DNA from 2 places in the Vibrio sp. R10-SG3-ISO3 genome. Region 2 is predicted to be linked to the other one. Evidence: predicted binding sites of a transcription regulator. Region 2 holds the regulator's gene; the other holds the start of a gene.
What was found. The regulator PurR, encoded in region 2, represses purine synthesis genes. The targets are predictions, from matches to a motif close to TNANGNAAACGTTTNCNTNA.

Region 1: glpX (class II fructose-bisphosphatase) is a predicted target of PurR. The motif match lies at 2,040-2,059, and genes of this name have one in related genera.

Annotation. Positions count from the first base shown of each region.
Region 1 is NZ_JCBDHE010000002.1:2,388-5,756, reverse strand. It holds gene AC6R1A_RS00100 (bifunctional aspartate kinase/homoserine dehydrogenase II) at 1-378, shown strand, start outside; gene metF (methylenetetrahydrofolate reductase) at 604-1,494, shown strand; gene zapB (cell division protein ZapB) at 1,562-1,804, opposite strand; gene glpX (class II fructose-bisphosphatase) at 2,121-3,128, shown strand.
Region 2 is NZ_JCBDHE010000017.1:162,374-165,742, forward strand. It holds gene AC6R1A_RS04870 (TVP38/TMEM64 family protein) at 1-11, opposite strand, end outside; gene AC6R1A_RS04875 (TfoX/Sxy family DNA transformation protein) at 218-811, opposite strand; cyclic di-GMP riboswitch class I at 1,016-1,124, opposite strand; gene purR (HTH-type transcriptional repressor PurR) at 1,300-2,304, opposite strand; gene torD (molecular chaperone TorD) at 2,543-3,250, opposite strand.

The sequences.
Region 1 (3,369 bases), on a different contig from region 2:
CTCGAGATTGAACCTGAATCGGTCAAAGTCGAGAGCTTAGTGCCCGATGAACTGGCCGAACTCTCACTGGATGACTTTCTCGATAACAGCCAACAGCTCAGCGAACAGCTAGCAGAAAGGCTAGAGAAAGCGCAACGTGAAGACAAAGTGCTACGCTACGTCGCCAGACTGGAAAAGAACGGTAAAGCTCGAGTGGGTGTCGAAGCACTCAGCAAAGAGCACGCCTTGGCCAACCTGTTACCATGCGACAACATCTTTGCGATTGAGAGCAAATGGTATAAGGACAACCCACTGGTCATTCGCGGACCGGGGGCGGGTCGAGAAGTGACCTCAGGCGCGATTCAATCAGACCTTAACTTGTTGTCCAGTTTTCTCTAGTTTCACAGGTTGCTTCGGCAACCTGTTTTCTTATTCGGGCGTCGTTCTGCGCGCACTTCAAATTCTCTCATTGTGAACTTGAAAAAAATTCATGGTGGGAGTGTTGACATTAAAACGTATTCAATACATCCTGTGGACATATAGACGTCTAAACGTCGATTTAATCAAATTGAATGTTGGGGCTGCAGTTACCTACGGATAGGGTCGCCACACGGAGAGAGAAAGATGGGATACACACACGCGAGTCATATTGACGCTTTAAACCAAAATATTGCCGAGCTATCGAACAACATCAATGTGTCATTCGAGTTCTTTCCTCCGAGCAGCGAAAAAATGGAAGAGACGCTGTGGAACTCGGTTCATCGCCTCAAAACCCTAAAGCCTAAATTTGTCTCTGTTACCTACGGCGCCAACTCCGGCGAGCGCGATCGCACTCACTCCATCATTAAAGAGATCAAAGCCGAGACCGGCCTAATTGCTGCCCCTCATCTCACTTGTATCGATGCCAGCCGTGACGAGCTCATTCAGATTGCTGACGATTACTGGAACAATGGTATTGAAAGCATCGTCGCACTGCGCGGTGATATTCCTCCTGGTGGTGGCAAACCGGATATGTACGCCTCCGATCTCGTGGAACTGCTTAAATCACGTCACGACTTTGATATCTCTGTTGCAGCCTTTCCCGAGGTACACCCTGAAGCAAAAAGTGCGCAGTCGGATCTGCTGAACCTCAAGCGCAAAGTCGATGCAGGCGCAAACCGCGCCATTACTCAGTTCTTTTTTGATGTAGAGAGCTACCTACGCTTTCGTGATCGCAGTGTTGCGGCTGGCATTGATGTCGAAATTGTTCCGGGCATCCTTCCTGTTTCCAACTTTAAACAAGCTTCACGTTTTGCCGCGCAGAATAACGTCAAAGTCCCTGGCTGGATGGCGAAACAATTTGAAGGGCTGGATGACGACCCAACCACTCGCCAATTGGTGGGTGCGAGCCAAGCCATCGACATGGTGCGTATCCTAAGTCGTGAAGGTGTGAAAGATTTCCACTTCTACACTCTCAACCGCGCCGAAATGACCTACGCACTTTGCCACACTTTGGGCGTGCGCCCTCAGGTCTAATCTGACAGATACCAAAGCAAAAAGGGTTGGCGCTGTGCCAACCCTTTTTAGTCTACAGAAACGATGATTACTCAACGTCTTCCATCTTACCTAGCAAGCTGCGGATGCGCTCTTGCCATGCTGTGTGTTCTTGCTGCATCTGCTGATTTTGCGCGACCAACTCTTCACGGCTTGTACGCAGCTCGTTCGCTTCATTTGCTAGCTTCTGCTTTTCTTCTTTAAGCTCTTCCACTTCCATTTGAAGCAGAGTGATAGTATCAACCGCGGTTTGGATTTTTGCTTCTAGTTTTTCTAGTACTTCAAAAGACATCGTTGCCTACCTTTTTAATCATTCTCTGGATGGTTGGGTCATACGACATGACAAACCCATTTACCTTCCATTCTACTCAGCCAAGCCGCTTTAAACACGCCCTATATTTGCAAATCTGCGTCATTCGATTAAAAAAACAACGCAATTTGACTCAGAGTTTACAAGACCAGAAGAATGAATAGTTCCGCCCGTTTTCCTGCCCCTGGTTTGATCCAGTTCAACCCTGCTGAACCAAAAAGGCAAACGTTTCCCTAGTGATGTGCTAAAATCGCGGCGATTTAATTTTGTTCAGTTTTTCCTACCAGTTGGAGTCATCATGAAACGCGATTTAGCAATGGCATTCTCTAGAATTACCGAAGGCGCAGCCCTAGCGGGTTATAAATGGCTTGGCCGTGGCGATAAGAACGCCGCCGACGGTGCCGCTGTCGAAGTGATGCGTACCCTGCTTAATAAAACAGAAATCGAAGGTGAGATTGTCATTGGTGAAGGCGAGATCGATGATGCGCCTATGCTGTATATCGGTGAAAAAGTAGGGACAGGTGGTGATTGTGTCGATATCGCGGTTGACCCAATTGAAGGGACCCGCATGACAGCCATGGGCCAGTCCAATGCGCTGGCTGTTCTGGCCGCAGGTGAAAAAGGCAGCTTCTTAAAAGCCCCAGATATGTACATGGAAAAACTGGTTGTGGGGCCAGGCGCAAAAGGCTGTATCGACCTCAATAAACCACTCAAAGAGAACCTTATTAACGTCGCTGAAGCGCTCAACAAGCCGCTCGATCGACTTGTGGTGATCACCTTAGCAAAACCGCGTCACGATAAGGTGATTGCTGAGATGCAAGCAATGGGGGTACGCGTTTTTGCCGTACCTGATGGTGACGTGGCCGCCTCCATTCTTACCTGCCTGCCTGACAGTGAAGTCGACATGATGTACTGCATTGGCGGCGCACCAGAAGGTGTGGTGTCTGCCGCTGTGATCCGTGCACTCGATGGTGATATGCATGGCCGTTTGCTACCTAGACATGAAGTTAAAGGTGATAGCGAAGAAAACCGCATCTACGGCGCTGCTGAGCTAAAACGTTGCGAAGAAATGGGCGTGACAGCCAATGTTGTGCTGACTATGGAAGAGATGGCTCGCAGCGATAACGTCGTCTTTTCTGCCACTGGCATCACCAAAGGTGACCTGCTTGAGGGCATTACCCGCCAAGGTAACATCGCCACCACAGAAACCTTACTGATCCGTGGACGCTGCCGCACCATTCGTCGCATTAAATCGACACACTACCTAGAACGCAAAGATCCTGAAGTACGAGACATTATTCTTTAATCTCGTCAGCCCTCTCTTCGAAGCCAGCCAACGTGCTGGCTTTTTCTTGTCTGTATAAAACCGTCGAGCAGACGAACCCAGCACTTTCAGGAGCGTTAAACGTAAAAAAGCCTCAGTCTTTCGACTAAGGCTTAGTATAAGTGGCGAAGTGGGACTCGATGGTCCGGCATTCCGGCCCGCGAAAAAGTGCACAGAACTTTCGGGAGCGTTAAACGTAAAAAAGCCCAGTCTTTCGACTGGG
Region 2 (3,369 bases):
TTCTTGTTCATATGGATCCCTTTGAAAACATCATCATTGATCATTGTTAGATATGAACCAAAAAGCCAGTAAAAAATTTCGCCCTAAAGGGAAAAATACGTTGGATTCTATGACGAAGGAATGGAAACGCTAGAAAAGCATCGGCTAAAAACGTCTCAAGCCAGCGGTGTTGGGCTGGCTTGAGACGGGGATTGGAATTACTGAACGCTATCGCTGACTAGCTTTGCAGCTGATTCAGGAGCTCGTCGCGTCTTGCTTGAGGGACCACAGACCAGTGCGTGCCTTTAATTGCCCCCTCAAGTGCCCACAGCAGGTCGATGCTGACGTCGGCAGAGTGTGTGGAACGAATCGCTTTATACGCTTCCACTGCGCCCGTCTGCTCCAAACGGGAGACACTGTCGATACCCGCTTTCTTGAGCATTCGCTCGGTCGCTAGACGCAAGTTCGGCAGATCTTTCAGGCGCGTTGGTCTGGCGTTGGTTTGACGCTGCTTGTCTTTGTTGGCCGCCTCTAGTGCAGTGTTTGCCATCGCAATAGTCTGAGCGACATCCTGATCCCAGTCATGGCCAAGGGCGTAGTATTTGGTGACCACAGGGAAACCACGCTTTTTATACACGTATGGCTCGAGTCCCTGAGCATTAAACTGTTGGGCCAACGAGTCGTCGGCGCGTATGTGAAGTTTGTCATTTACCACGAGGGCAAACATGGTGTCATCAGCGAAGATTCCGAATCCACCAAACATTGAGCGAGACTTGATCTTGCCCAATGGTTCAAACAATCCCATTGAGTCTTTTAAAATTGGTTTATCCATGCTGTTATTCTCGGTGTATTACAATACGCCACCAAATTCAGGTCCGAGAGATTAGCAAAAATATGCAGGTTTTGTGTCAGTAGGGTGTCATTCTGGCTCATAAAAGAATAATCCTACTCACGGTGTGAGCGCATAATGCGCGCGCAACGTTTAACTCATTGTATTCTTTGCTTTTGATAAAGAATTACGAAGTGCACATTTGCCATCGGCAACCCCGCTACCAAGCAGTCATCAACGTTGAAATAGTTGAGTGGCTGCAACAGGCCGGAAGCTTTGCGTCCCATCCTTTCGAAATGGTTTGCCCTGTTCGTGGCATTCGTCGAACATAATAAGCATAAATAATTTATGGGCTAAACATCACGTTTTGATGGGTTAAATGTGATCTTAGTTCATAAAATAGAGGGGTGTTACCGAGAGAATAAAGCCCAGCGGATGAGAAGTATTCTCGCTGGGCTAGTCGATGTGATGTGCTGAACTTGTTCGTTGGTCTATTTCACCGTCGCCACGGTATCGCGCTCGACGATTTCTGGGTGCATTTCAAAAATACGTTTTTCATGCTCTTTGTCTTTAATACGTTCGAGCAAAATCTCAAATGCGTTTTTACCCACACGGCGCTTCGGCTGGTGAACCGTCGTTAGCGGTGGTGAAAAGTACTCGGCTAGCTCAATGTTGTCATAACCAATGACCGACATGTCTTCTGGAATACGAATGCCTTTTTGCTGTAAACGGCTCATCAAACCGAGCGCCATCGTATCGTTGAAACAGAATACTGCGGTTGGCTTTTCGTCCATGGCGACGATTTTGTCCGCGGCAAGCACGGCGGTATCGCACTCAAAGTTACCTTCTAAGATCCAATCTTCGTTGACGCTCAAACCCGACTCGTTCATTGCGCGCTTAAAGCCTTGGATGCGTTCTTGGCAGGCCGCTTTTTCAAAATGCCCACTCAAGCAAGCAATGCGCTTGTGGCCGTGATCAATCAGGTATTTTGTTGCGAGGTAGCCGCCTTCTTCCGAGTTGTCGATGATTTTATCGGCTTGTGAGCTTTCCGGGCCCCAATCCATCACCACCTTAGGGATGTCTTTATGACGGTCAAGCATTTCGCTCAACTCTTCGGTCAAATCTGAACACATCACTAAGATGCCATCAACGCGCTTTTCCGCCAGCATGCGAATGTAGTCACGTTGTTTCTCGTAGATGCCGCCAGTGTTACACAAGATCAAGGTGTAGCCTTGACGGTAGCAGTAGCTCTCAACCCCGTCGATCACTTCCGAGAAGAAAAGGTTGGTCGATTGAGTAACCAGCATGCCTATTGTGCGTGTCGAGTTACATTTCAGGCTGCGTGCAACGGCACTTGGGGCATAGTTCAACTCTTGAACCGCTTCCATCACTTTTTCTTGCGTGGCTTCAGCGACAAAGCGTGTTTTGTTGATCACATGGGATACAGTGGTGGTCGAGACACCCGCTAAGCGAGCGACGTCTTTAATCGTGGCCATATGGTTTTGTCCTGTCGATGACTGCCTACTATTCTATGAAAAGTTAAGTCTATAAAAGTAAAGTCTATACAAAGTTTAGAGTATGTAGACAGAAAGTATCAGAAACACAAAAACCGCCCTCAAAAAGCGGTTTGTATTTATTAGTTTTATCGTTTGCGGACCGGATTGTAGTCCGCAACGTCGATTTGGGCAAATAAAAAACCCGCCTTTGGGATCTCGCCACACCTTTTGTATGGGCTTAATCGCTATCGCCTTGCAGGTAGGCTTTATCCAATTGAATGAACGCGCACAATAGCGACGACAGCGCCGCATAGAAGCCGAATGTGTCGAGGCGCTGGCAGCGCTCGGCAAACCTCTCAATCCAAGGGAGTAGATGCTGCTCAATAAAATCGGCTTGCTCTTGGTAGGCGAGATGCGTGTCGCCTGCCGTCTGCTCTGCTGCATGAGCGCCGCGCACAATCAGGTTACCTAAAAAATCCAACTCTATCGCGAGATGATCAGAAGGTTCATTGAGCCCTGAATGCACGGCCACGCCATGTTGTTGGAGCAGAGTGTCCATCTGTTTGGCGGGCTCCCCATTGAGCAGTCCGGATTCATCTAAGTAGACAGAGGCGTAAGGCAACGCGCTGTCTCGGTCGGATTTTAAAAACAGGTCGCAATAGTCGGCTGATAGTTCCAACTGAGCATCTGGCCTGTCTTGCAATCGGTTCAATGCATCGATGAGCCTGTCTGCGGCTACGTTAAGCTCAGGGGTTTGTGCAAGTCCCGTCAGAAAGGTACGTGTGTCCACCGAATGATATTGGGCCAGCTCTTGCTCTGAGAGCTCTTTGGCAAACACGCTCGAAAACCACCAGTAGAGCTCGGCGCGTTGCTCATCAAAGGCGCGCTGCTCTTTTTCGGCGGGAGATAAAGGGTCGGAAATCTGGGCGTTAGGTGTCTCTGGCATGATGGGCTCTCAACTGAATCAGATGCCGTTAAGTCTAACGGATAAAAATGAACAGCGGTCAACCTGATTATGAGAAGAAATGGTCAAATATGGCAATTTGTGAACAGGGCAGCAAAGCT